4 regions of the Bacillus sp. FDAARGOS_235 genome follow, and region 2 is predicted to be linked to each of the others. Evidence: riboswitches for the same ligand, from Rfam matches in the RefSeq annotation. Region 2 holds a riboswitch; each other region holds the start of a gene.
What was found. Region 2 has a riboswitch for S-adenosylmethionine ahead of mtnW (2,3-diketo-5-methylthiopentyl-1-phosphate enolase). Riboswitches for the same ligand answer to the same signal wherever they lie in the genome.
Positions count from the first base shown of each region.

Region 1 (7,463 bases), 1.2 Mb from region 2:
TATTTGGTGTTTTATGTGTAAGTTTAAATAATGGAGAATTTGATGTGAATACAATAGATGTAATCCAAGCGCTATCGAATCATATTTCGTTAATAATAGAGAATTTAAGATTAAACGAGCAGCGTCGTGAACTTGTACGAATGGAAGAAAGAAATCGATTAGCAAGAGATTTACATGATTCTGTTTCACAGAAATTATTTTCATTAACCTTTATGACAAAAGGTGCTGAGGCAGTTTTAAAAGGTCAAAACGAAAAAGTGGATCGATCTTTGCATGACATGCGTGAACTAGCGCAAGGGGCATTAAAAGAAATGAGGACATTAATTTGGCAGCTTCGTCCGGCAGGATTAGAAAAAGGATTATTACCTGCTCTAAAGCAGTACGGTGAAAACTTAGGATTGAAAATTAGGGAGCAAGTTACCGGTGTTCGTGACTTACCTCGTGTGGTAGAAGAGGCATTATGGCGCATTGGACAAGAAGCGTTAAACAATGTAAGTAAGCATGCAGGTGTAAAAGAAGCGACGGTTTATTTTACAGTGACTGAGAAAAATGTATCATTAGAAATAGTTGATCAAGGAAATGGCTTTGTAGAAAAAGATATAAAAGAGAAAAAATCACTCGGTATGACTACGATGCGTGAAAGAGTAGAATTAGTTAGTGGAACAATTAAAGTTGTAAGTAGCAAGAAACGAACGAGCGTAAAAGTAAATGTACCATTATGATGTGAAAATGAGGGAAGTTTGTGAAAATAAAAGTATTGTTAGTTGATGATCATACAGTCGTTTTAAAAGGGTTAGCATTTTTCTTGAGTACACAGGAAGATTTAGAGTTAGTTGGAGAAGCAAATAATGGGAAAGAAGCATTAGTGAAAGTAGGAGAAACAAATCCTGATGTTGTACTAATGGATTTATATATGCCTGAAATGGATGGCGTTGAGGCGACAGCTTGTATAAAAAATGAATATCCAGATGTGAAAGTAATCGTATTAACTAGCTTTTCTGATCAGGCACATGTTTTACCGGCATTAAAAGCAGGAGCAAGTGGTTATATTTTAAAAGATGTAGAACCGGATCAACTTGTTGAAGCTATTAGAAGCGCATATAAAGGTAATATTCAATTACATCCCGATATTGCGAGCGCCCTTATCTCTCAAACATTGCCTCAAGAAGAGAGAGCAGAGGAACATTTCGTTCATGTAGATGTATTGACAGCAAGAGAAAACGAAGTGTTACAACTATTAGCAAAAGGGATGAGCAATAAAGAAATTGCCTCTGTTTTAGTTATTACAGAAAAAACGGTTAAAGCACATGTAAGTAGTATTTTGAGTAAATTAAACTTATCTGATCGCACGCAGGCAGCATTATATGCAGTGAAAAATGGGATTGTATAAGACGAAAGTCGTAAGACCTAGTTCGCCTTTAGGAGGTGGACTTTTTTTATGGAAAAATACGTCTATGTGAGGACGAAATTGTCTTGATATAAAGATAAAATATGTTTGTAAGCAACAAAACAACAATTACAAGGGATACCTTTTTTAAAAACATATAACAACGTAAGAGTGAGTATTAGGAGGAAGAAATAATGGCAACAGTTTTATTCGTAAAAGCAAACAATCGTCCAGCGGAACAAGCAGTTAGTGTGAAATTATATGAGGCATTTTTAGCAAACTATAAAGAAGCACATCCAAATGATACAGTAGTAGAACTTGATTTATATAAAGAAGAATTACCATATGTAGGCGTAGACATGATTAATGGTACATTCAAAGCAGGTAAAGGATTTGATTTAACGGAAGAGGAAGCAAAGGCAGTAGCAGTTGCTGATAAGTACTTAAATCAATTTTTAGAAGCTGATAAAGTTGTTTTCGGTTTCCCATTATGGAACTTAACGATTCCAGCAGTATTGCACACGTATATTGATTATTTAAACCGTGCTGGTAAAACGTTTAAATATACACCAGAAGGTCCAGTTGGACTTATTGGAGATAAAAAAATCGCATTATTAAACGCACGCGGTGGCGTATATTCTGAAGGTCCAGCGACTGAAGTAGAAATGGCTGTTAAATATGTAGCAAGTATGATGGGCTTCTTCGGTGCAACAAACATGGAAACAGTGGTTATTGAAGGACATAACCAATTCCCAGATAAAGCAGAAGAAATCATTACTGCGGGTCTTGAAGAAGCAGCTAAAGTAGCAAGCAAATTTTAATTGAAATTATAATCGCCACTCAAAGAAACAGCATTAACATAAACGTTAATGCTGTTTCTTTATATTTTTAACTCATCAGCAAGTTTTTCTAATTGACTTCGATCTTGTATATAATATGTTCGGCCTTCTTTTTTTAAATAATTTTGCTGGCAAAACTGGTTTAATACGTATAAAAGGTGACGATAACTGACGTTTAAGTATTCTGAGGCTTCGGTATGTTTTTCGGTATAGCAATTATTTTGTTCTGTTAATAGAATAAACGCCGCTAATCGATTTTCGAACGGATAACTATTGTTTTTTGCATAACTTTCTGTTCGGGCAATTGTTTTTTCGCCAATGAATTTGCATAGTTTCTGTAAAAAGGTAGCATCTTGCAATAAAAGATGCTGACAATCTTTAAGAGGAAGTGCTAAGCAAATACAATCATCGATTACCTCAACTGCTTTAGTAAAGGATTCTACACCAATTAATCCTAATTCTCCAATGAACGAAGGTGCTTGAATAAAGTTAATTAATGAAACCTTTCCGTTTTTGTGACTCATATATATTTTTGCTTTCCCAGAAATTAAATAATAAAGATAAGGGAAATCAACCCCTTCAGTACATATCTTTTCTTTCTTTTGAAAGGAATGTAGCTCAGCATACGGTAAGACATCAAAAGAAAAAAGAGTGTGGAGATTGTAAGTTTGCATGTAATGAGAAATTTCTTCGTTGTTTTTGCTGACTTTCATATTTTCACCTCATATTTAGTATGAGATATCGCCTATTATTTTTACAAGAAAGAATGATACGATTTACTTAAATTTGTTTTTGTAGAAAAGAGAGTGTGAGGGGTTTATGAAAAAATATAAAACATTGTTGTTTGATGTAGATGATACACTGTTAGATTTCCAGAAGACGGAGAAAGTGGCATTACGTATGCTTTTTGAGGAGAAAGGGATTCCTCTAACTAGTGAGGTTGAAGCGCGTTATAAAAAAGTTAATAAAGGTCTTTGGGATGTTTTTGAAAAAGGCGAAATCAACCGCGATGAAGTTGTAAATACACGGTTTTCCATTTTATTCAAAGAGTACGGGGAAGAAGTAGATGGGATATTATTCGAAAATAATTACCGTAGCTACTTAGAAGAAGGAAATCAACTCATACAAGGTGCATTTGAATTTATAAATCAAATTCAAAATGAGTATGATTTATATATAGTGACAAACGGCGTTTCTAAGACGCAAGATAAACGTTTACGCAATGCAGGGTTACATTCATTGTTTAAAGGTATTTTTGTTTCTGAAGATACAGGTTTTCAAAAGCCGATGAAAGAGTATTTTGATTATGTTTTTGAACGGATTCCTAACTTTGCTTCTGAGGAAGGGCTTATTATTGGGGATTCATTAAGCGCCGATATTAAAGGTGGATATGTAGCGGGAATTGATACTTGTTGGTTTAATCCAGAAAAGAAATTAAATGATAGCGAGATTGTGCCAACATATGAAGTGCATAGTTTTGAAGATTTATACGCTCTATTGAAGCGGCATGTGTAACAAAAATAGGCAGTGGAATTTTTGTCCCTACTGCCTACTTTTATTAATTTGTAGTTTCGTTCCGTTTAGGAAGCGGAAATGCATTACCAATCGCTGCTGCCCCGAGCATTGGTAATAGTAAATTAAGCGGGAAAAACATAAGTAATAGCAAAGTTATAGCTATTGGCTTTCGTAACGCATAGCTCGAAATCGCTGTCGTTACGATGGCCACAGATGCTACTGGATCTATAGGAAGAATAGAAGCTATAGCGTATCCAATACTTGACCCTGAAAATATAATTGGGAAAATATGTCCACCACGCCACCCCGTATTTAAACAAACGGCAGTAATGCATAGCTTTAAAACTCCTGAAAGAAGTAGTATCCAAAAGGATAAATGCCCCCATTCAACAACTAATTCTTTTAATTGATGTTCCCCTGAAAATAATGTGTACGGAAGAAAAGTGCCTACAATTCCTAATAAAATACCACCGATAATTCCAAGTGTAATTTTGTACTTTGTAAAAGGATGAATTAACTTCTCTAATATGAATTCTAATTTGAAGTAAAAGAAACCAATTATAGCACCAATACTAGCAAGCGGGAGAAATGCGATCCATTCATTGAAAGAAAGTGAACCTTCTCCAAAATCAACAATAAAGGATCCTCGATTATCGAGTTTACTCAGTAGTAAATAAACAGAAAAACCTGCAAAAGTAGTAGTTAAGTATACTATTGCTTTTTTTCCTTTAGAAAATTCGTTAATTTGCTCACTCTCATTTTCATTTGGGGCCAAGTAACCGAATAATGGTGCATTAAAAATGACACTTAAAGTAGCACCAATTCCAACCTCTGTTAGTTCATTCATTCCCTTTAAAGCAAATTTAAAGCGATCACCAACCCATGTGCAAAGTCCGCCAATAATTCCAACAAGTGCGGCTTCTGGACCGAGACTAGCCCCAAATATTAAGACAATAATCGCAGTTAAAGTAGCTTGATGGACAAAACGGTATTCAATCCTACCTGTTTTTTTATATTCATCCATAACCTCTGGCATAAGACGTGGATATGTACCAAAGTATTTTTGTGATAAACCAACAAGAATCCCGCCGATTGTGGTTACGCAAAGGGTGTAATAAGGGGGGGAAGAGAAAACGCTAGGTAAATAACCCCAAATAAAATGGATCCCGATATTTATCGTAACTAAAAATAGCCAGACTGTAGCGCCTACTATGGATCCTAGAAGAATGCCATATAAGACGATTATATAATGCATGTCTTTTGTATTTGTCATGTTATACCTCCGTTATGCAAGTTTTAGTAGGAAAAGGTTGCAGATGTTAGTGTGAAATGGATTGAATATGTATAGTATCTTTTTGAGAGGATTGCTTATTCAACATGTAGGGCGATTTTTTGAATTTATAGTTTAAGTTACTTATTTAATTTTATAGATTGATTTGAGTTTTTTAAAGGTCTTTTTTGAAATAGAATGGAATATATTTCTTTTGTTGCTTTCTATAAAAACTGTTAACGTTTATTTTAGAACATTCGGAAAAATCGATTGACATTAGGAAATTATTGCTATAAAATCAACGGTAATTGCATAGTCTTATCAAGAAAAGGTGGAGGGACAGGCCCGATGAAACCTTGGCAACAGCCGTATAACGGAATTGTGCCAAATCCTGCAGGTAATAATCCTGAGAGATAAGAAAGAGCCTTTAGAGCGTGTTTTCAAACTGCTCCTTTCTTATTTTCAGGAAAGGGGCAGTTTTTTATTTTGTATAAAAGAAAGGAGAATGAGAGATGGGAGAATCATGGGGAAAAGGAACGATTTGTGTGCAAGGTGGCTATACACCAAAGAATGGTGAACCACGTGTTTTGCCGCTTTATCAAAGTACAACGTATAAATACGATACGTCGGATGATTTAGCAGCACTATTTAATTTAGAGGCAGAAGGATATATATATACGCGTATTGGCAATCCTACTCTAGCTGCATTCGAGCAGAAGTTATCAGATTTAGAAGGCGGTGTAGGAGCGGTTGCAACAGCTTCTGGGCAGGCAGCCATTATGCTAGCAGTTTTAAATATTTGTAGTAGTGGAGATCATCTTCTTTGTTCTTCAACAGTTTACGGGGGGACGTTTAATTTATTTGGAGTAAGTTTACGTAAGCTTGGCATTGATGTTACGTTCTTTAATCCAAATTTAGCAGCAGATGAAATTGTGGCACTTGCTAATGATAAGACGAAACTCATCTATGCAGAATCGTTAGGAAATCCAGCAATGAACGTTTTAAATTTCAAAGAATTTTCAGATGCAGCCAAGGAGCTGGAAGTACCTTTTATCGTTGATAACACATTAGCGACTCCTTATTTATGCCAAGCGTTCGAACATGGAGCAAATATTATTGTTCATTCTACGACGAAATATATTGATGGGCATGCAAGCTCTTTAGGTGGCATTGTAATTGACGGAGGAAATTTTGATTGGACAAAAGGGAAATATCCTGAGCTTGTTGAACCAGATCCAAGTTATCACGGCGTAAGCTATGTTCAAAACTTCGGGGCAGCAGCTTATATTGTGAAAGCACGTGTTCAGCTGTTAAGAGACTATGGAAATTGTATGAGCCCATTCAATGCGTATATTAGCAATATAGGCTTAGAAACACTGCATTTACGAATGGAGCGTCATAGCGAAAATGCTCTCGCAGTTGCCAAGTGGCTTGCTAACCATGAACGTATTGAATGGGTGAATTATCCGGGGTTAGATAGTAATGAAAATTACTCGTTAGCACAAAAGTATTTGAAAAAAGGTGCTAGTGGAGTTTTAATTTTCGGTATTAAAGGTGGATTAGAAGCAGCAAAAGAATTTATCGCAAATGTAAAACTAGCGACTCTCGTAACGCATGTAGCTGATGCAAGAACTTGTGTTATACATCCTGCTAGTACGACGCATAGACAATTAAGTGCTGAAGATCAGCGTTTAGCTGGTGTTACATCTGATTTAATTCGTTTATCGGTTGGTATAGAAGATGTTTCTGATATTATTGCAGATTTAGAAGCGGCATTAGTCGGAGGCAAACAACATGCCGATCATAATTGATAAAGACTTACCAGCTCGTAAAGTATTGCAAAAAGAAAATATTTTTGTAATGACGAAGGAACGAGCAGAAACACAAGATATTCGGGCATTGAAAATTGCTATATTAAATTTAATGCCAACGAAGCAAGACACAGAGGCACAATTACTTCGATTAATTGGAAATACACCGTTGCAATTAGATGTTCATTTGCTTCATATGGAATCACATCTGTCTCGTAATGTAGCGCAGGACCATTTAACAAGCTTTTATAAAACGTTTCGTGATATTGAAAATGAAAAATTTGATGGGCTCATTATTACAGGAGCACCAGTTGAAACTCTTTCTTTTGAAGAAGTAGATTATTGGGAAGAGCTTAAACGTATTATGGAGTATTCAAAAACGAATGTAACATCCACGCTTCATATTTGCTGGGGGGCACAGGCTGGTTTGTATCATCATTACGGCGTTCCGAAGTATCCCCTTAAGGAAAAAATGTTCGGCGTATTTGAACATGAAGTCTGTGAGCAACATGTGAAACTGTTACAGGGGTTTGATGAGTTGTTTTTTGCCCCGCATTCCCGTCATACAGAAGTACGAGAGAGTGATATTAGAGGGGTGAAAGAATTAACGTTGTTAGCAAACTCTGAAGAAGCTGGTGTTC
Region 1 covers NZ_CP020437.2:3,010,836-3,018,298, forward strand. Annotated here, with positions in the region: gene A6J74_RS17430 (GAF domain-containing sensor histidine kinase) at 1-722, shown strand, start outside; gene A6J74_RS17435 (response regulator) at 743-1,390, shown strand; gene A6J74_RS17440 (FMN-dependent NADH-azoreductase) at 1,582-2,208, shown strand; gene A6J74_RS17445 (transcriptional regulator YeiL) at 2,268-2,939, opposite strand; gene A6J74_RS17450 (YjjG family noncanonical pyrimidine nucleotidase) at 3,046-3,741, shown strand; gene A6J74_RS17455 (chloride channel protein) at 3,785-5,014, opposite strand; SAM riboswitch class I at 5,327-5,431, shown strand; gene A6J74_RS17460 (bifunctional O-acetylhomoserine aminocarboxypropyltransferase/cysteine synthase) at 5,524-6,822, shown strand; gene metA (homoserine O-acetyltransferase MetA) at 6,806-7,463, shown strand, end outside.
Region 1: another riboswitch for S-adenosylmethionine. It lies ahead of A6J74_RS17460 (bifunctional O-acetylhomoserine aminocarboxypropyltransferase/cysteine synthase); the one in region 2 lies ahead of mtnW (2,3-diketo-5-methylthiopentyl-1-phosphate enolase).

Region 2 (7,463 bases):
TTCTGGACGGCGATCTGCAAAAACTGGAATTCCTTTACGTACCTCTTTAATCTTTTCGAATGTAAGTTCTCCAAATAAAATGGATTCCTCTTTATTTGCCTCTACCACGACTTCACCCCAAGGATCCACAATTAGAGAATGACCTGCAAACTCATTATTCGGATCCTTTCCTGACCTATTGCATGCAACAACATAACATTGATTTTCAACTGCTCTTGCTTGCAATAGCAAACGCCAATGTGCTAAACGAACTAATGGCCATTCTGCTACAACGAAGAAAACTTTTGCCCCTTTAGCAGTATGAACGCGCATCCATTCTGGAAAACGAATATCATAGCAAATTGTGCCAGCGCACTCGATATCATCTAGTTTAAATTCACCTGTTTTATTACCCGCCATTAAATATTTGTGTTCATCCATAAGCTGAAATAAATGTACTTTACTATATTCATTGACTAGATCTCCTTCGTTGTTTACGACATACATTGTATTGGTAACCCCTTGCTCTGTTTGCTTTGCTATAGAACCACCAACAATATGTACACCATATTGCTTCGACCATTCTTTCAACCTTTCTTTCGTTTCTAATCCATCTCTATCTGCAATTTCAGAAAGCCTCGTTAAATCATATCCTGTTGTCCATAGTTCTGGTAAGACGATAACATCTGGTCTTTCCTTCATCGCTTCGCTTATTTTGTTTTTAGCGTTCTCCATATTTTTTTCTACATCTCCAAATACAATATCCATTTGAATACATGCGACTTTCATTTTTTCAGCCCCATTCTTAATTTTCTCTTTACAAAATACTGGAAAGATTATATCATTTGTCACTAGAATTGTAACAACTTTCAAAAGAGGTGGAAAGTATGAAATTATTTCAACCTTCTGAGATAGTAACATCATTGCCAACACAATTTTTCGCTTCACTTGTTGCAAAAGTTAACAAAGTCGTTGCGGCTGGTCACGATGTTATTAATCTAGGTCAAGGTAATCCAGATCAACCAACACCGCAGCATATCGTAAAAGCTTTACAACATGCTGCAGAAAAGACCATTCATCATAAATATCCGCCATTTCGCGGACACGAAAGCTTAAAAGAAGCCGTGGCAACATTCTATCAACGTGAATATGATGTAGTAGTAAATCCAAAAACTGAAGTTGCTATTTTGTTTGGTGGAAAAGCTGGATTAGTAGAATTACCAATGTGTTTTACCAATCCTGGTGATACGATTCTCGTTCCCGATCCAGGCTATCCAGATTATTTATCCGGAGTTGCTTTAGCAAAAGCACAATTTGAAACAATGCCGCTTATTGCCGAAAATAAATTTTTACCAGATTATACAAAAATTGATGACGCTATTGCGAAACAAGCAAAGTTAATGTTTTTAAACTATCCAAACAATCCTACTGGTGCTACTGTATCAAAAGATTTCTTTGATGAAACCATTCATTTTGCTAATAAACATAATATATTAGTCGTTCACGATTTTGCTTACGGTGCGATCGGATTTGATGGTCAAAAACCGGTTAGTTTCTTGCAAGCAGACGGTGCAAAAGATATAGGAATTGAAATTTACACATTATCCAAAACTTTCAATATGGCTGGATGGCGTATTGCTTTTGCCATAGGGAATGAAAGTGTCATCGAAACAATTAACCTATTGCAAGATCATATGTATGTTAGTATTTTTGGTGCAGTTCAAGACGCTGCCCGCGAAGCGCTATTAAGTTCACAATCTTGCGTCGTAGATCTTGTAAATAGTTACGAATCTCGAAGAAATGCTCTTATTTCAGCTTGTCACTCTATCGGTTGGAATGTAGACATCCCAACCGGATCCTTCTTTGCATGGCTTCCTGTACCAGAAGGCTATACATCTGAGCAATTTTCTGATATTTTGCTAGAAAAAGCACACGTTGCAGTTGCTCCTGGTGTTGGATTTGGTGAACACGGTGAAGGATACGTCCGCGTTGGTCTCTTGCACACAGAAGAACGATTACGAGAAGCAATTAATCGAATTGATAAATTAAATTTTTTCAAAAAGTCGTTGACAACATGAAAAATATCTGACAAAATTCAGTTATCTTAAAAATTTAAACATTTCTAAATACTTCTTATCAAGAGCAGGTGGAGGGACGAGCCCGACGAAACCCGGCAACCGATCTACAATTGTAGACACGGTGCTAATTCTCGCAGCATTACGCTGACAGATAAGGAGCTGGTTGTAAAAAAACCTCTCCTTAGCTGAGAGGTTTTTTTATTTAACTAGGAGGTTATAACAATGAGCGGAATTATAGCGACGTATTTAATCCATGACGATTCACTTAACTTAGACAAAAAGGCTGAACAAATTGCACTCGGTTTAACAATTGGCTCTTGGACTCATTTGCCACATTTATTACAAGAACAATTAAAACAACATAAAGGCAACGTCATTCATATTGAGGAATTAGATGAACAAGAACATATCAATTCGTATCTACGCAAAAAAGTAAAACGTGGGATTATTAAAATCGAATACCCATTATTAAATTTCAGTCCAGATTTACCAGCGATTTTAACAACTACATTCGGAAAGTTATCACTTGATGGCGAAGTGAAATTAATTGACTTAACGTTTTCAGACGAATTAAAAAAGCACTTTCCTGGTCCAAAATTCGGTATAGACGGTATTCGAAATCGTGTACAAGTGTATAACCGTCCCCTTTTAATGAGCATTTTCAAAGGAATGATTGGACGAAATATTGGATACTTAAAAACTCAATTACGCGATCAAGCAATTGGTGGTGTGGATATCGTAAAAGATGATGAAATTTTATTCGAGAACTCCTTAACACCACTTGCGAAGCGAATTGTATCTGGAAAAGAAGTTTTACAATCCGTATATGAAACATACGGCCATAAAACATTATATGCCGTAAATTTAACAGGGCGAACTTTCGACTTAAAAGAAAATGCGAAACGCGCAGTGCAGGCTGGTGCTGATATTCTATTATTTAATGTATTTGCTTACGGACTAGATGTACTACAATCACTGGCAGAAGATGATGAAATCCCAGTTCCTATTATGGCACACCCTGCTGTAAGTGGTGCTTATTCAGCATCCAAGCTATATGGGGTCTCATCTCCATTATTACTTGGAAAGCTACTACGTTATGCTGGTGCTGATTTTTCTTTATTCCCGTCTCCATACGGAAGTGTTGCGTTAGAAAAGGAAGAGGCTTTCAACATTTCAAACTATCTAACTGAAGACGATGCGTTTTTCAAGAAAAGTTTCTCTGTCCCATCTGCTGGCATTCATCCTGGTTTCGTTCCCTTTATTCTACGAGACTTCGGTAAAGATGTTGTTATTAATGCGGGCGGCGGCATACATGGGCATCCGTATGGGGCGCAAGGTGGTGGAAAGGCTTTCCGCACTGCAATTGATGCTACTTTGCAAGGTAATCTACTCCATGAAGTAGATGACATAAATTTGCATAGCGCACTACAAATATGGGGAAATCCCTCTTATGAGGTGAAATTATGAGTATTCAAGTATTTTGTGATTTCGATGGTACGATTACAAATAACGATAACATTATGTCGATTATGGAAAAATTCGCACCACCAGAAGCAGAAGAAATAAAGCAAAGAATTTTATCACAAGAGCTTTCTATTCAAGAAGGTGTTTCTCAATTATTTCAATTGCTACCTACTAATTTGCATGATGATATAATTCAATTTTTAAAAGAAACTGCCGAAATTCGTAGTGGCTTTCGTGAATTTATACAATTTGTAAATGAAAATAATATTTCTTTTTACGTTGTATCAGGTGGAATGGATTTCTTCGTCTATCCACTCTTACAAGGAATCATTCCAAAAGAGCAAATTTACTGTAATGAAACAGACTTTTCAAATGAATACATTACAGTTAAGTGGCCTAACCCTTGTGATCATTACTGTCAAAATCATTGTGGATTATGTAAATCATCTTTAATCCGCAAATTAAGTGATACAAATAATTTCCATATTGTAATCGGAGATTCTATTACTGATTTACAAGCTGCGAAACAAGCAGATAAAGTATTCGCTCGCGATTTCCTTATTACAAAGTGTAAAGAAAATCATATTGTTTATACACCGTTTGAAACATTTCACGATGTTCAAGCTGAATTAAAACATTTGTTGGAGGTGAAATCATGAAACAACTGTTTCGTCAATGGTATGACTTAAGCGAGATTAAAAAAGAATTAACAACTCGAAATTGGTTTCCAGCAACAAGTGGCAATATTTCTATAAAAGTTAGTCATGAGCCGCTTACTTTCCTTATTACAGCAAGCGGTAAAGATAAAACAAAAACCACTCCAGATGATTTTCTATTAGTAGATCATGCAGGAGTTCCTGTTTTAGAGACTGAATTACGCCCTTCAGCAGAAACAATATTGCATACACATATTTATAACAATACGAATGCCGGGTGCGTACTTCATGTTCATACAACGGATAACAATGTCATCACAAATTTGTATAGCGATACAGTCACCCTTCAAAATCAAGAAATCATTAAAGCTCTTGATATTTGGGAGGAAGGTGCAACAATTCACATTCCTATTATCGAAAACCATGCTCATATCCCAACACTTGGGGAAAACTTCCGAAAACATATACAAGGAGATTCGGGAGCAGTATTAATTCGAAATCACGGCATCACTGTATGGGGCCGTGATAGCTTTGATGCAAAGAAAAGATTAGAAGCTTATGAGTTTTTATTCCAATTTCATATAAAACTATTATCAATTCAAGGAGGCGTTTCTAATGGCGCAAATTCGTATTCATGAAGTAAATACTCGCATTGAGAATGAAGTGGAAGTATCAAAATTTCTACAAGAGGAAGGCGTTTTATATGAGAAATGGAATATTTCTAAACTTCCTACTCATTTAAATGAAAATTATTCGTTAACAGATGATAACAAAGCTGAAATATTAACTGTTTTTTCAAAAGAAATCGCTGATGTTTCAGCACGCCGAGGTTATAAAGCGCATGATGTAATTTCACTTTCAAGTAGCACACCTAACCTTGACGAATTATTAATTAATTTCCAAAAAGAACACCATCATACTGATGATGAAGTTCGCTTTATTGTCAGTGGCCATGGCATCTTTGCTATTGAAGGCAAAGATGGAAAATTCTTTGACGTTGAACTTGAGCCAGGCGACCTAATCTCTGTTCCTGAAAATGCAAGACATTATTTTACTTTGCAGGATGATCGTCAAGTTGTAGCTATTCGTATTTTTGTTACAACTGAAGGCTGGGTTCCAATCTATTAAGGTAGCTAGTTGAATAAAAGGACTTGGACCCCCTTTTCCAACCTTTTATTCACTCTACATATATACATCCTCCTATGGAACAGGCTTATTTCAAAAAATGAAATAGGCCTGATTTTTTATTTATTCAAAGCATCTTTCCTCTTCTTCCAAGAAACAATCTATCCACTCGATTTTTCAAGTGTATTTCTCAACCCTTTTTGAACATTTGTTGAACTTTTTTTGAATTTTTTCTGAAAATTCTGTTTTATATATGATATACTACAACTAATAAGAAGGAAAATAATATTGCAAACAGAGGGGGATAATCATGAGTTTACTTATCGCACTTATACTAGGAGTTTTATGCGGAGCTATTCCTGTTATTTTAGGAGCTATTATGGAAGAGTTAGAAGTTGGTGTTTTAGGTTTTGTCGCCTCTTGTGTAAGCGCTTTATTTTTTGGTTTATACGGCGCTATTCCTGTTGCTATTCTGTGCGCATTTTATATATTACGCCACGCTCGCTCAAAACAATTTGGCGCTAACCACATGGCGCAAGTTATCCCGTTCCCGGTTGAACGGTGCCGTCGAGCTTCTAGCTTATAATTATAAAAATGAAATATATTTACCTAAATAAATAAAAGTCCTCAAATGAGGACTTTTATTTATTTTCTTCTAGAAATTGAAACAATTCTTGTAGATGTAACGCATCTTCACTATAGCTAACAGACACATGACATATATCGTCAATCTCAGCTTGCATATAAAGATCCACTCCATCACGATCATATTTTAATGCCAAATAAAACTCCATTTCTTCTAACATCTTTTTTGAAGTTCGAATGACATAATGCCCTTTCTCATCTCTTCCATATTCAAAGTTTGGTTCAAAATCATATTTTTGTTTAAAGGCTTCCTTTTGTTTTTCATTGATTTGTATACAAGTTGCTCGCTGCACAGCATCAATCATCTCATCAAACTTTTGGAGATCCATCTCATTTACCCCCTTATATACTTTTTATATAACACTTGTGTTCCGCTATTTTCTTCTCCATCCATAATTAACTCTTCATACAATTCTTTCGCCAAGCTTAAACCTGGTACTGGTAATTGTAATTTTTCAGCCTCATCTAAAGCGATTTTCATATCTTTCATAAAATGCTTTACGTAAAACCCTGGCTCAAAGTCTCCTTTTAACATTCGAGGAGCTAAATTATTTAATGACCAACTACCTGCTGCACCTGTTGAAATACTCTCTAATACTTTATCTGGATTTAGTCCAGCCTTTTTCGCGTAAGCAACAGCTTCACATACTCCAATCATGTTGGATGCAATTGCAATTTGATTGCACATTTTCGTATGTTGTCCACTCCCAGCTGGTCCTTGTAACTGAATATTTGTTCCTAGTTTTTCAAATAACGGTAAACATCTATCATATATGTCTTTCTCTCCACCGACCATAATTGCAAGTCTTGCTTCTTTAGCACCAACATCTCCTCCAGATACTGGGGCATCTAACGTAAATACATTCTTTCTTTTACCAACTTCATTTATACGTTTTGCCAATGTTGGTGTAGATGTCGTAAAATCAATGGCTATCGTGCCTTCATTTGCATTCTCTATAATCCCTTCACTTCCAAAGTACACTTCTTCAACATCATGTGGATATCCAACCATAGTCATTACAACATCTACTTGCTTCACTAACTCTTTCGGTGTATCACACCAATTTGCACCATCTTGTACTAATGAATCTGTCTTCGCTTTCGTTCTATTATATACATATACTTTATGACCTTCTTGCATTAAATGACGAACCATACTTTTTCCCATTACACCAATACCGATGAAACCTATTGATAAAATTTTGTTTTCCATATTCTCATCCCCTTTGTTCTAATAAATCATTTACCATCTTTCGAAACTCATTATTAAAATCATCATCCATACTATTTTTCACATTTGAAAATAAAATAACAAAAGTCCCTTTTTCTTTATTAAAATTATTGAAAGTGTTCCAACCAGATAGTACACCATGATTATGAAAATAATCTGGGTATATATAAAAACTAAATGCATATTTCCGTTCTTCTGAAGGTGAAAACATCGCTTGCATACTTTGTTCAGAAAGAAGTTTCCCATTTATAATTGCTTCGTCTAATTTCTTCATATCTCCAACTG
Region 2 covers NZ_CP020437.2:4,255,787-4,263,249, reverse strand. Annotated here, with positions in the region: gene A6J74_RS24375 (carbon-nitrogen family hydrolase) at 1-852, opposite strand, end outside; gene A6J74_RS24370 (pyridoxal phosphate-dependent aminotransferase) at 867-2,057, shown strand; SAM riboswitch class I at 2,110-2,215, shown strand; gene mtnW (2,3-diketo-5-methylthiopentyl-1-phosphate enolase) at 2,280-3,524, shown strand; gene A6J74_RS24360 (2-hydroxy-3-keto-5-methylthiopentenyl-1-phosphate phosphatase) at 3,521-4,180, shown strand; gene A6J74_RS24355 (methylthioribulose 1-phosphate dehydratase) at 4,177-4,815, shown strand; gene A6J74_RS24350 (1,2-dihydroxy-3-keto-5-methylthiopentene dioxygenase) at 4,793-5,305, shown strand; gene A6J74_RS24345 (hypothetical protein) at 5,613-5,888, shown strand; gene A6J74_RS24340 (DUF3909 family protein) at 5,944-6,276, opposite strand; gene A6J74_RS24335 (NAD(P)-dependent oxidoreductase) at 6,282-7,160, opposite strand; gene A6J74_RS24330 (serine hydrolase domain-containing protein) at 7,165-7,463, opposite strand, start outside.

Region 3 (7,463 bases), 2.1 Mb from region 2:
CGCTAAATTTATTACAAGCATCTAGTTCATTACCTTTCATTGCACCAGTAGTAAATTACCGCGGTAAGCAATTGTTAGATGGCGGGATTTCTGATCCGATTCCAGTTCGTAAAGCGCAAGAAGACGGATTTAAAAAATCAGTCGTTATTTTAACGAGAAATCATGGTTACGCAAAGAAAAAATCAAAGTTTGGATGGGTTGCAGCGAAAGCTTATAAAAAATATCCGAACCTTGTTAACACGATGCTGAATCGTTATGAGGTGTATAACGAAACGCTGCACTACATTGAAAAAGAAGAGCAAGCGGGTAATTTATTTGTGATCCGCCCAGAAGTGCCACTTCAAGTAGATCGTATGGAAAAAGATACAGCAAAATTACAAAGTTTATATGAGCAAGGCTATGAGGATGCAAAGAGACAATTTGCAGATTTACAGGCGTTTTTGCAAAAATAAATATTAGGCTGCGGAGAAGAATTTCTCTGCAGTCTTTTTTATTAGTGGTTTCAATACCGAATGTTGGTTATACAAATTTTCGTAATATGGTATAATATGGATAAAGGTATGTAGAGAGGTGATACATATGGAAAATGTATATAAAGGACTTAGACATACTGGATTTATTATGTTGCTTATTTTTGGTGGTGTATTTTTATTTCGTTTGCTCATGCATGATGAAATGTTATTAGATCAGCTTATTGGTTTTAGTATAGGAATGGTAATGATTATTTCATCAGTGTTCATTCAAAAGTATAGTAAAGAATTACAGGTAAATGAGAAATATTAAAGGTTTCTAACCTCTTTTAATTAGTTTGGTCGTAGAGGAGGTTTTCATTTCTTCTATTATTTATGTATTTAATAATGGAATGGGAGAGCTGATGATAGCAATCTTCTTAGGTGTTATAGCAATAGCGAACGGTCTTCTGCTCCTTGCGTTGAAAGTAGTTCGTGTGATTGTTGCAAAAGGAAAGTAGCGCATCGAATTCGATGCGCTACTTTTTATCCCGCTATTTGCCCGTAAAAGCCTTCACTTTATTTACGCTTCTTTTTAATAAATGAAAAGGCTAAAGCAGCAATTAAAATACTGCCTTTAATGATATCTTGTGCATAATAAGGAACGTTCATCATTGTAAGGCCGTTTAATATGATCCCGATTAATACGGAACCAAGAAATGTTCCGATGACATTTGGTTTCTTAGCACCGAACATTGCATAACCGATATAGGCAGCGGCAACTGCATCCATTAATAATGGGGCGCCAGCTGAAACTTGTCCTGTGCCAACGCGGCTACATAGAATAATTCCGCCAATAGAGGCAAGTAAACCGCTAATCATATAGGCATATACACGGTAACGATCAGTAGGAATACCAGCTAGTCTAGCAGCTTCTCGATTCCCACCTGTCATATAAAAGAAACGACCGTACGTTGTTTTTTCTAAAAATACATATGCAATCAAAACGACAATAAGCATGATAATGACAGGGACTGGAATTCCTAAGACAGAACCTTGACCGATAAATAAAAAGGATGGAATAAAATGTCCTTTGGCACCAGACATTCCTTCATAAATAGAAGATCCTTTTGAAAATGTTAAGTGTAGTCCATTCACGATATACATAATACTTAATGTAGCTAGTAAATCTGGTAGTTTAATTCGGATAACGAGTAGTGCATTTAATAATCCAACTAATAGCCCACAAAGAATAGGAACAAGGAGTGTGACTAATAGTTCTTGTCGATATAAAACGAGACAGGAAGCGGCTGCAATGGTTGCTAAACTAGCGGTAGAGCCGACTGATAAATCAAACCCATCTACAATTAATGTAAAGGTAACACCAATTGCAAGTAACGTTACGATAGAAATGGAGCGTAAAATATCACTAATATTGTTGTACGTTAAAAAAGAATCGTTGACGATAGAGAAGAAAATTGTAACACCTATAATGATAGCAATCGTACTAAATTGATAAAAAAGATGAGTAGGTAAATATAGTTTCTTAGTTTTTGTTTTATGAACGAGATTCAATGGAATAACTCCCTTCAGATAAATGTAAAAGCTGTTCAGGAGATAGTTCGTTTGGTAAGTATTCACCTACAAATTCTCCGTTTGCCAGTATAAGAATGCGATCAGCGATATGTAGTGCTTCATCTTGTTCTCCTGTGAAGTAAATTACGGAACTCCCGTTTTCAGTAATGTTACGAATGAATTGAAAAATGTCTTGTTTTGCAGCTATGTCTACACCTTTAGTTGGCTCGTCTAAAAGAAAGAGATTCGGTTTGAATCCATGCCACTTTGCAATCGAGACTTTTTGTTGATTTCCACCGCTAAGTGAATGAATAAAGGCTTTTGGGTCATTCGGTGAAATGCTGAAAGAAGAAATTGCCGCAGTAGCATTATTTAATTCGGTTTGTTTTCGTCTCCAACCTGATTGGTGTAAATTCGTGTGGCTTATAATATCTTCCGAAAGAAATACGCCTTGTTTTCTTCTTTCTTCTGGTACAAGTGCGATTTTCGCTTTAATCGCATCTCGCGGTGTTTTAATCGTTATATTTTGACCGTTTATTTCTGCGTGATAAGTATGATGAGCACCAAATAACGTTTCAGCAAGTGTTGTTTTGCCACTGCCAATTAATCCGTATATCACAACAGTTTCACCTTTCCGTACGGTGAGAGAAAGGGGAGAATGGTTTTTGTGTAATGGAAGTTCTTGTACTTTAAAGAATTCTTCGTTCCCTCGTTTTGGTGCTGCATTAATAGGAAGTGTAAGTTGTTTTCCAGTCATCGATTCTACAATTTGTTGATCTGTAACCTTTGTAATCGCATCAGAAAGTGCGACTTTACCATTATGTAATACAGTTACATCATCCGCGAAATTTCGAATCTCTGATAAACGATGAGAAATTAAGATGATGCCAATTCCTTTTGATGTTAAATCTTTTAATAGTTGCCCGAAGGTTTCAATTTCTTTCGGTCCAAGAGAAGAAGTAGGCTCATCTAATAAAAGATAATTTGTATTGTTGGATAAAGCTCTTGCGATAAGAAGTAATTGTTTTTCATGTAATGAGCAGTTTGAAACATCTTCAAAAATATTTAAATCAGCCTGTACAGTTTGCAAATGTTGTTTAGCGAGTGCGACTAATTTTGACTTTGAAAATAGTACTTTATTTTGCATTGCTAAATGATCGATAAGTACATTTTCTAATACAGATAATCCCGGAATAAGTCCGTGGTCTACTTCTTGTGTTACGAAAGAAATACCGTGCTTTTTTGCATCGCGTGGCGAAGGAAAGGAAACAGACTGATTATCAATTTTTATATCGCCAGCAACTGGTTGAATTTCACCAGTTGCTATTTTCAGTAGAGTACTTTTCCCAGCACCGTTCATTCCTAGTAGGGCATGAACTTTTCCTTTTTGAATATGGATAGAAACATCTTCTAGAACAGGTGTAGCGGCATGATAAGAATGTGTAATGTTTTGAAGAGAGAATGTCATCATTTTTTCTCCTTCTCTAATTTTTTCATCCAAGGAGAATACGCATCTTTCGAGTCTCCCCAACCGTTTATATGTTTTGATAATTGATCCATTGTTATATTTTCTTTTGGTAAACTATTTTTCTTTACTAAATAAGGTTCTAGTGAATAAATATCTGGCGTTTGTTCACCGGCAATTTTTTTGTATAAGAATCGTACTTGAACTTTCCCTACTTCAGCTGGATCCGTTGCAGCCGTAGCAGACCAAGGTGAGTTTTCTTTTTGCATAAGTTGTAAATCTTCATTACTTAAGTCAATGCTGTATACTTTTATATCTGTACGACCAGCTTGTTCAAGTGCTTTAACAGCTCCTTTAGCAAACTCATCCCACGAAGCGAAAATGGCTTGTAAATCTCCTTCTTTCGGATATTTTTTTAGTAAAGCTTCTACTTGTGTTTGTGTATCAAGTGGTGTGTTATTACTAGCAGTACCGAATCGCGCAACTTCTTTTATATTTGGATACCGTTTATAAAAAGCATCAATGATAACGTTACGACGTTCCATTGGAGCAAATCCGCCAACCCATACGACTGCGATATTTCCTTGTCCATTCAAATCTTCTGCTAACGTTTTTAATGATTTCCATGCAAGACTATAGTCATCTTGATCAATAATCGTTACACCTGGTAAGCGTAGATCGTTATCAAACGCGACTACGGGAATGTTCGCCTGTAACGCTTTTTCTACCCCAGGTTTTAATGCTTCAGATCGGCCATGATCAATTAAAATACCATCCACTTTTGAATTAATAGCAGTATCTAAATTTGCAGCCATTTTTGCTAAATCGTTATCAGAATTGTAGACTTGTACACTACCGCCAAATAGCTCGACTTGTTTTTTGACGCCCTCAATATATTGAGAGGAAAAAGTTCCGATAGACATTTGCATAATTAATGCGATTTTTAATGGCTTTTTTATTTGCTTTGGAATTTCTGTTTGTAAATGATTTTCAACTGTTGTAGTTACTTTTTTCACCGTTTGTTGCTTTTGTGAAGAGATAGCATCTTGTTCATTTGTACAAGCCGTCAATGTAAGTAATAGAAAAATAAGTACGATGGAACACAATTTTTTCATAAAAAAATCCCTCCTAAACTAAGAAGAGAGGGGAGGGAGTGAAAATAAAAAACGCCTTTTCATATAGAAAAGACGTCTTATCATATTACTCTTATCTTTCAACACAACGTGTTGTAAGAATTAGCACCGTGCCCATAAATGGGTCGGTTGCCGGGCTTCGTAGGGCTCATCCCTCCACCTGCTCTTGATAAGACATCGAATATTTAACTATTTTGAATTATTCCATGATTCTGTACAGTTGTCAAATGTTTTTTGAAAATAAAAAATCCCTCAGAAAGAGGGATTTTAATGTGGTAAGAATATCAATTGATAAGCGAACAAGATTCCGAATACATACACAAGTGGGTGAACAGAACGGAATTTACCTTTTGCCACTTTCATAAGTGGGTATGAAATAAATCCAAGTGCGATACCTGTTGCGATACTTGATGTAAGTGGCATGCTTAAGATTACTAAGAATGCTGGGAATGCTTCATCAAATGAATCCCAATCGATGTGGCGAACTGAACCCATCATAAGACTACCAACGATAATTAGTGATGGTGCAGTAATAGCTGATACACCAGATACAGCGCTCACTAATGGTCCAAAGAAAGCTGCTAATGCGAATAGAACAGCTACTGTAACTGTTGTTAAACCAGTACGGCCACCAGCTGCAACACCAGCAGAAGATTCAATGTAAGCTGTTGATGGTGTTGTTCCGAACATAGAACCGATTGTTGCTGAGAATGAGTCAGATAGAAGAGCTCGTCCTGCTTTTGGAAGCTTTCCGTCTTTCATAAATCCACCTTGTTGCGCAACGCCAAGTAGTGTACCTGTTGTATCGAATAGTGTAACAAGGAAGAATGAGAATACAACGCCGTATAATCCGTAGTTAATTACATCAGATACAGCAGTAATTGGATTTGATACGATAATACCTTCTGGTAATCCAGGCATTGATGTAACACCGTTTGAGAACGTTAATTGTCCTGTGAAGAAAGCGATAAGACCAGTTAATAGCATGCCGATAAATAGCGCACCATTTACATTTAAAGACATAAGGACAATTGTAATTCCAAGTCCAGCTAATGCTAGTAGAACTGGAGCAGAGTGAAGATCACCAAGTCCAACTAAGTTTGCATCGTTTTTTGTAACGATACCTGTTAAACGTAAACCGATAAAGGCGATAAATAGTCCGATACCAGCAGTAATTGCGTGTTTTAAGTTTTCAGGAATGGCTTCCATTAATTTTGTACGGAAAGATGTGAATGATAACAAAATTAAAATCATACCTGCTACGAATACAGCAGAGAATGCAATTGCGAAAGTCATGCCTTCATGAGCTTTTACAACAGAGTAAGAGAAGTAAGCATTTAATCCCATACCTGGTGCAATTGCGATTGGTAAGTTTGTAAAGATCGCCATAAATAATGTTCCGACAACAGCAGCGATAATTGTTGCTGTAAATGCTTGTTCAAATGGAACACCTGCATCCCCAAGGATGACAGGGTTTACGACAATGATATATGCCATTGTTAAGAAGGTAATAATACCTGCCATAATTTCAGTTTTAATAGAAGTTTTATGTTTTGAAAGGTTAAACATATAAACATCCTTTCTGTTTACGAATAATTTTCACAACAGTTATATATAATATTCGTTTTTTAACTATTTTGCAATAGTTTTGTATAAAAAGTTTACAACAATTCATATTTTGTGTCTTAAATTCGAATATTAATCGTAAAACTATGTGTGAATTGTAATTTTTTATTGTGCACATGATAAGGAAAAGGAGCTGAAGGAAGTTATGCCACAGCAAAAAAGCTTTTTAACAATGCCAGCCCAACATCAAAATAAACAGCCTGGTATTGAATCATTAATGAATCCACTTCCGCAGTTTGAAGATCCCAATTATAAGGGAAGTGAAAAGTTAAAGGGGAAGAATGTGTTAATTACAGGGGGAGATAGCGGGATTGGACGAGCTGTTTCCATCGCTTTTGCAAAAGAGGGTGCAAATATTGCAATTGCTTATTTAGATGAGGAGGAGGATGCGAATGAGACGAAACAACGTGTTGAAAAAGAAGGTGTAAAGTGTGTATTACTACCGGGAGATTTAAGTAATGAACAACATTGTAAAGATATTGTGGAAGAGACTGTTTCGCAGTTAGGTGGTTTAAATATTGTTGTGAATAACGTCGCACAGCAATATCCGCAGCAAGGACTAGAATATATTACAGCAGAACAGCTAGAAAAAACATTCCGTATTAATATTTTTTCTTATTTTCACGTTACGAAAGCAGCACTTTCTCACTTCAAACAAGGGGATGTCATTATAAATACGGCGTCTATCGTTGCATATGAAGGAAATGAAACTTTAATTGATTATTCTGCAACGAAAGGAGCTATCGTTGCTTTTACAAGATCTCTCTCTCAATCGTTAGTGCAAAAAGGAATTCGTGTAAATGGTGTTGCGCCAGGCCCGATTTGGACACCTCTTATTCCATCGAGCTTTGGTGAGAAGAAAGTGTCACAGTTTGGAAGCAATGTTCCGATGCAAAGACCTGGTCAGCCATATGAATTAGCACCAGCATACGTATACTTAGCATCGGACGATTCATCTTATGTTACGGGGCAAATGATACATGTAAACGGAGGCGTTATCGTAAATGGATAGTTTTCATTTATAAGAGCAAAGTAAAGCTAATTGCATTTATTATGATGTTAGTGCTAGGGAGGATTTAGATGAAAAAAGTATTGTTTATCGTAATCCTATTTTTCTGCCTACCAGCTAGCGTTTTTGCTAATACAGATCATTTAATATTAGTTAATCTTACGACGAATCAGCTGTCTTTCTTTGAAGAAGGAAACTATACGAGA
Region 3 covers NZ_CP020437.2:2,148,599-2,156,061, reverse strand. Annotated here, with positions in the region: gene A6J74_RS13005 (patatin-like phospholipase family protein) at 1-452, shown strand, start outside; gene A6J74_RS13000 (hypothetical protein) at 580-783, shown strand; gene A6J74_RS12995 (ABC transporter permease) at 1,029-2,024, opposite strand; gene A6J74_RS12990 (sugar ABC transporter ATP-binding protein) at 2,008-3,495, opposite strand; gene A6J74_RS12985 (sugar ABC transporter substrate-binding protein) at 3,492-4,604, opposite strand; SAM riboswitch class I at 4,693-4,798, opposite strand; gene A6J74_RS12980 (NCS2 family permease) at 4,890-6,191, opposite strand; gene A6J74_RS12975 (SDR family oxidoreductase) at 6,394-7,260, shown strand; gene A6J74_RS12970 (L,D-transpeptidase) at 7,329-7,463, shown strand, end outside.
Region 3: another riboswitch for S-adenosylmethionine. It lies ahead of A6J74_RS12985 (sugar ABC transporter substrate-binding protein); the one in region 2 lies ahead of mtnW (2,3-diketo-5-methylthiopentyl-1-phosphate enolase).

Region 4 (7,463 bases), 1.4 Mb from region 2:
TTAATATTTGATTGGTTTGATGGGGAATCGCTTCACCCACATTGGAGTTTCCCACCTCCTGAGAAATATAAAAATCCAAACTCTCCATTTTATAAATTTAGACATTTAACTGTTGTGGAACGAATTTATTCATTGAATGCGATTTTTTCTTTCCATGCTCATGTAGAACAGAAAAACTATGTAGCTATAGATTTTTATGACGGTAGTATTTTACATAATTTTAGTACAAATGAGACGAAGATTTGTGATATTGATTTATACTCTAAAAAACCATACATAAATAAAATGGGAAGACTATGGGGTTCCTCTCGTTTTATGTCTCCTGAAGAATTTGAGCTAAACGCTATAATTGATGAAAAAACAAATGTATTTAATATGGGCGCGGTAGCTTTCGCACTTTTAGGTGGTGAAAAAGATCGTTCCTTTATAAAATGGGGTGCAAGTAAAGAATTATATGAGGTTGCCTCTCGTGCTGTGAATGAAAACCGTGCAGAACGGTATACATCAGTAAAAGAATTTTATGAAGCATGGTTAAAAGTATCTAGTGCTAAAATGATATAAGCTTATATTTTTAAAACAAATATAGAGTTTATACTTTTATCATGTATAATACATATGAAATGGAAATTCAGAATGACGAGGCTAATATTATGGACTTTGTTTATATTAATCAAAATGTATTAAATAATCTTCTTTACATTTTAAGTAGTATATTTATTTTTTATTTTATATATGATAACAGGCGCTATTTGAAGAAATATAAAAGACTGCTTATTATTCTTTGTACGAGTATCCCACTTATTTTATGTATGCGATACCCTATCTATATGGATGAAAGTTGTATTCATGATTTAAGACAAATCCCAGTAATAATAGGTACACTTTATGGTGGATTCCCTGTCGGCATTATATTGTTTACTATTTTATTAATTACAAGAGTTTTATTTTATGGATTTAACATGTTAACAGTTATTGTTTATGGCACAATGTTCATCATAACAGCATTCGCATCTACAAAATTTAATGCATACAATAGAAAGGTTAAAGTAGCTTTTGCTATGTTTTTAACTTTTTTCCTAGCAATATTTACAACTGTGATTGTACTAACATTATCAGAATTTGAAGTAAATAATTTATATATTATTTATTTCATATTATTACCGACTACTTTAATGTTATTTATTGTTTATTTTAATGAAGTTTTAAAAGATGCAGTATTTATGCGCTCAAAATTAATTAAAATGGAAAAGATGGAGATCGTTAGTCAACTTGCTGCTAGTATATCGCACGAAGTAAGAAATCCCTTAACTGTCGTAAAGGGATTTACACAACTTTTAAAAACACCAAATTTATCTCCTGAATCAAGGGACGAATACATTGAACATATACTTGAAGAATTAAATCGTGCGCAAGAGATTATTGATGACTATTTAACGTTTGCTAAACCAGCACCAGAAAAACTAGATCATATTTCAATAGACCAAGAGTTAAATCGAGCTATTAATATGATATTGCCATTATGTAATATGAATACGATACATATTACAAAAGATTTCTCAAAGGCAAACATTGTTGGTAATAAACAGCACTTTCAACAATGTTTTTTAAACTTAATAAAAAATAGTATTGAAGCAATGCCTAATGGTGGTACCTTAAATATATCCTCCACCATAAGCAATAATAAAGTTATAATACGAATTGAAGATAGCGGAATTGGAATGTCACAAGAGCAAATTAACAGGTTTGGCGAACCTTATTTTAGTACAAAATCAAAAGGTACTGGTTTAGGTACGATGGTTGCTGTTAAAATTATTGAAACGATGCATGGTAATTTAAAAATCCAAAGTACCGTTAGTAAAGGAACGGCTTTAACGATTACATTCCCAAAAGATAAAAATATATAACAAAGAAAAAAGGAGCATAATAGCTCCTTTTTTCTTTGTCTCGATACATAAGTATCTTCTATGTTTTTTAAGTTTACATTTGTGAAGACTAATTAAAAATTAGTATCCTCCGCCCCAACAGCTGCATCCTACAATTATTAATAAAATGAATAACACAACTAATAAAGCGAAACCTCCACCAAAACCACAAGAACCACCGTAACTCATATTTTTTCCTCCTTTTGGTTTGAAAACTAATAGGTAGTTGATCATTTTAACTGGTTCGTATTATACATTATGTATATATCCCTTTTTTGAGCATGTCTACTTAAAAATAAGTAAAAGCACTCGATTGCGAGTGCTTTAAAATGGATACCAAAAGTTTTGAAATACATTTAGTTTTAAATATACTGCAACCATTAAAATAAAAACACCTGTAAATAAAGCAATGAAATCACCACTTTCCGCTTTACTTGTATAGAACCACGTACGTTTATCCTTCTTTCCAAACCCTCTTAAATCCATTGCATTTGAAACGGTATCGATTCTTTCTAGAGAATGAATGATTAGCGGCCAGAAAATTAAAATACGGTTTTTCATACGAATCCATAAGCTCGCTTCCCCTTTTTCAAAAGCTACTCCTCTCGCTTCTTGCGCATGTTTAATAATTTTATATTCGGACTGAATATCAGGTATATAACGTAGTGCAATATTTATTGCATATGTAATCTTATAATGAATACCAAGTTTACTTAAGCCACTTACAAATTCACTTGGATCTGTCGTGTAAATAAAGATAAGTGTAAATGGTAACAACGTAAAATATTTTAATGAAAGTGTAACTGCATAAAATAATGTTTCATATGTAATTGTTGCATAACCAATATGTAAAAACGAAGTATACGATCCAGTTAATTCAGATCCATGAGTCGGTGTAATTAATAAAATCATAACAGTGTTTAATAAACTAAATGTAAATATAACAGTAAAAATAAGTAAAATTTTACGAAGTGGAATTTTAGCAAGTAAGAGTCCGATACATCCAAACATAAATAAAATTAGTAATATGCGAAAATCAAAAAACATAAAAGTAAGCGTCATACAAAATATAAACAAAACTAATTTCACAGCCCCATCCATACGACGAAAATACGTATTATGCATTTTCCTCCCTCCTACTAACATCGCAATAAAGTTCCATAAACTTTTCTGGACATGAAATTTCACTAAATGTAACAAGCTCGAATAAAGAACTCTCTCTTAGATTGGCTCTTTGTAACGTTTCTTTATGTCCTAATACAGTAGTTGCAGTATTATCCGCAATGATTTCTCCCTCATGTAGAACTACCGCTCGGTCTGCATATTCTAATGCTAGATTCATATCGTGTGTTATGAAAATAAAGGATATTCCCTTTTTAGCCAGGTTTCTAATAAATGACATAAACTGTTTATAATGATAATAATCTTGTCCAGCCGTCGGTTCATCTAATATGATAAGTTTAGGATTTGTTGTTAATACAGATGCGATAGTTAATCTCTTTTTCTGCCCATAGCTTAATGCCTGAATTGGCCAATTACGAAATGGATATAAACCACAGATTTTTAATGATTCTTCAGCTCTATAGTTAACTTCTTTCTTAGAAAACTTTTTTAATTTTAATGTGAATGAAACCTCTTCTAAAACAGTAGGTTGTGTAATCATATGATTTGGATTTTGCATCACATAAGAGATCATCTCCCCACGCTTACGAATAGACCAAGAACTAATATTTTCTCCATCTAATAAAATCCCTGCATTACTTGTTTTATTTATACCAATAAGACTGTGAGCTAATGTTGATTTTCCAGCTCCATTGTGTCCTAAAAGAGCGATAAGTTCTCCTTTGCTTATCGAAAAATTTATATTTTTCAATACTCTTTGTCTATTAGGATAGGAAAATGATAAATTCTCTACTCTTAATAATTCTTTATTTTTAGTAGCATCTTTAAAAAAAACTTGCTTCTCCATCCATTCTTTTAAAACGCCACTAATTTTTTCCTTTTGAATTTTTTCCAGTGGATATATTACGGCATTATTACTATCAAAATGTAATCTCTTTAATGCTTCAATATAAATCGGCTCCCTTAAGCCAATACGAGGCAATATATTTGATGCTAATATTTCTTCCGAAGTCCCTACCGTAATGACTTTACCTTCATCAATTAAAATCATTTTATCTAAATCCAATTTTAATATTTCTTCTATTCGATGTTCAATAATTACAATTGTTTTATTAGTTTGTGCATGTATATCTTTCATAAGTTCTATCGTATGTATGGCGCTTAGCGGATCTAAGTTTGCTAAAGGTTCATCGAACAATAATATATCCGCATTTGTTGTTAAGAGACCTGCAAGAGAAACCGTTTGTTTTTGTCCTCCTGATAATTCATGCGGACTTTGTTTACGAAAAGTATGCATCTTTACCTTTGTTAATGAGTCTGCAACACTCTTTTTCATATCATCTTGATTTACACATTCATTTTCTAAATAAAAAGCGACATCTTCTTCTACTGTAAGGCCAATAAACTGAGCATCTTGATCTTGTAATATTGTTCCTACATGCTTACTCTGTTCAAAAATACTGCCTTTCCTCGGGTCTTTACCAGCAATTAATACGTTACCAGCACTAATCCCTTCATACGAAAATGGGATTAGCCCATTAATACAATGAGCTAATGTCGACTTCCCAGAACCGCTTCGTCCAGCAATTAGTACTTTTTCTCCAGGGTTGATATGAAATGTAATATCTTTCAAAGTAGGCTGCGCAGCATGCTTATATTGAAAGCTGAATTCTTCAAACGAAATAATTGGTTGCATGTTAACATCCCTACTTTTCAATTTTTAAATGTGTATGTTTTTTATTCGATTTTGCTAGGCCAATTGTAATCGGTAATCCAAGAACTAAGAAAATAATAACATCAGCAATGGTTGCCCCTAATACTTGTATAACAATTTTGTCAAACGGTTCTCCCATCACGATAATATCGAATACCCCAGCAAATATAATAGCAATGACAATACCTACTAAACCAGTAATTGCTAAATAAGAAATATCTCCCTTACTAAACGACCCATTTTTCACATTAAACCCACCTCTTTTTTGAATGAGCCCCATCGCAAAACCAATAATTCCTGAGCTCAGAACCCAGCCCCACCAAATCCCCCCACCAGAGATCGTATCTGTTACGGTATGACCGATAAGTCCTATTAACAGTCCTGCTACTGGACCAAATAACGCTCCAAAAATGGTTAATATAGCTAATCCAGGTTTAATAAATGTATTTGGTGCAATAGTAAATCCCCAAAGTCCTAATATCCCATATAAAGCTGCTCCGATTCCGATTGCTACTACTAACTTTGTTGATAATTTGTTCATTTCAATTCTCCTCTCAAATTAGTCAGCTTTCATTACTCTATATTTATTTTAATAATGAATTATGCATCGACACTCCCTTTCTATACAACAAAAAATGACCTCTTACATAAGAGGTCATTTTCTTTCACGTGCAAGAATCCTCTTATCTTTCAAAAAACACATCGTGTCCTCTGCGGAATTAGCACCTTCCTATGAATGCACATAGGGGTTGCTGAGGTTTCTTAGGGCCGTTCCCTCCACCTCTCTGGATAAGTATTAATTTGTAATTCGTATTATGGCACTAAGAAAGATAAATTTCAACACTTTTCTAATTATTTTTATTTTTTATTAAATAGTGTATTTAAATCATTGTATTCTTATCGGAATTATGAAATAATGGATTCGAAATTGTTACAAGGGGGAATGTATGATGAAAGTAATTGGTTTAATTGGTGGGTTAAGCTGGGAATCTACATCACTATACTATAAACATATTAATACGCTAACACTCTCTCAATACGATCAAAATGCGAAGCTCGTTTTATATAGTATGGATTTTGGAGAAGTAACTACTTTATTACAAAACCATCAATATGAAGAAGTAAAAAACGAATTAGTCACAGTTGCTAAAAAGGTTGAAAAGTCCGGGGCGGAATGTTTATTAATGTGTTCAAATACAGTCCATTTATTTGCTGAGGAAGTAGAACAAGCAATATCAATTCCACTTCTTCATATCGGTGATGTAAGTGCTAAAGAAATGGTAGAACAGAATATAAAACGTATCGGACTATTAGGAACGAAACAAACGATGGAACAAGATTTTTATACATCACGACTAGCAAAATATAACATTGAGACACTTATCCCAAATGACGAAGAAAGAACTTTTATCCATCACGTCATATTAAACGAATTAAGTAGAGGCATTATTTCAGAAACTTCAAGAGAGAAACTAATACAAATTACCAATTCATTAATTCAAAACGGTGCGGAAGGTATATTACTAGGCTGTACTGAAATACCATTACTTATTTCCCAAAATGACCTTACTGTTCCTGTTTTTGATACTGCTTTTTTACATGCAAATACTGCTGTACAATTTGCTGGATAATAATATACAAGCATAAAGGTAGAGCCTCTATGCTTGTATATTGTCCGAACTATTTATTTAAAAGAGCATCAATAACTGCAATGGCTCTTTTGGAACCACCACACCCTAAAAAACTTTCATTCAGTTTTCGAATGCCATGTTTATACTTTTCATTTGAAAGAACGTCTGTTACCGCCTCTTTTAAAGTTTGCACATTAACATGCTCTTTCAATAATCTATGTGCTGCCTCAAGTTCAGTTAATCTTTGCGCTATCATTGGTTGATCTTTATCATGCGGTATTATCACAAATGGGACATTGTAATGAATTGCATCGTGTACACTATTCATTCCACCATGTGTAATAAAAACATTTGCTTCACTTAATATTTCTGATTGAGGTACGTAAGGGGATATAATAAAATTGTCTGGAGCTTGCTTAATTTTTGAAATATCATTTCTATCACCGATCGCCATTACTACAATCCCTTCGAAATTTGAAAAAGCATCAATACAAGTATTAAAGAATGGTTCGAGCCCTTCAAGAAGTGTTCCCATTGAAATATAAATAACTTTCTTTTTTGAAAGCAATTCAAGTGGAAACTTTATATTTGTTTTGCGCTTTATCATACTCGGCCCAATAAAAACATTCTTTTCTCCGAACGAATCGCTATTAGGTTGAAAATAACGACTTGTATACACGAGACTAATGTCTCCCTTATTTTGCATAAATTGAAGATGATTTTTGGGCTTTACTCCAAATTCATGTTCCATTTGATACAGTAATTTTTCAGAGAGTTCATCGGGTTGGAATTGTTTTTCTGCATTTGGATGAAAAGGTAAGGTTTCCAATACTTCTGGTGGAATTAAAAATATAGGAGAGGAAACTATGCCTGGAACTTGTAAATATTCCTTTACTAACTCTCCGGCACCAAATATATCATAAACTACGAAATCAAAATTTATGCTTTTACATAATTCTTTCGTAATTTCTAATATATATAAAGAAGTTTGAACATGTACATGAAAGAAAGTTGTTAATCCATAGGAAGTTTCATTATCAATAGAAATCTCCTTTAATAAATCCGGATGAGTAT
Region 4 covers NZ_CP020437.2:359,085-366,547, forward strand. Annotated here, with positions in the region: gene A6J74_RS03485 (serine/threonine-protein kinase) at 1-561, shown strand, start outside; gene A6J74_RS03490 (sensor histidine kinase) at 603-1,904, shown strand; gene A6J74_RS03495 (YjcZ family sporulation protein) at 2,004-2,111, opposite strand; gene A6J74_RS03500 (energy-coupling factor transporter transmembrane component T family protein) at 2,247-3,047, opposite strand; gene A6J74_RS03505 (ABC transporter ATP-binding protein) at 3,040-4,740, opposite strand; gene A6J74_RS03510 (ECF-type riboflavin transporter substrate-binding protein) at 4,751-5,299, opposite strand; SAM riboswitch class I at 5,439-5,554, opposite strand; gene A6J74_RS03515 (aspartate/glutamate racemase family protein) at 5,706-6,389, shown strand; gene A6J74_RS03520 (macrolide family glycosyltransferase) at 6,439-7,463, opposite strand, start outside.
Region 4: another riboswitch for S-adenosylmethionine. It lies ahead of A6J74_RS03510 (ECF-type riboflavin transporter substrate-binding protein); the one in region 2 lies ahead of mtnW (2,3-diketo-5-methylthiopentyl-1-phosphate enolase).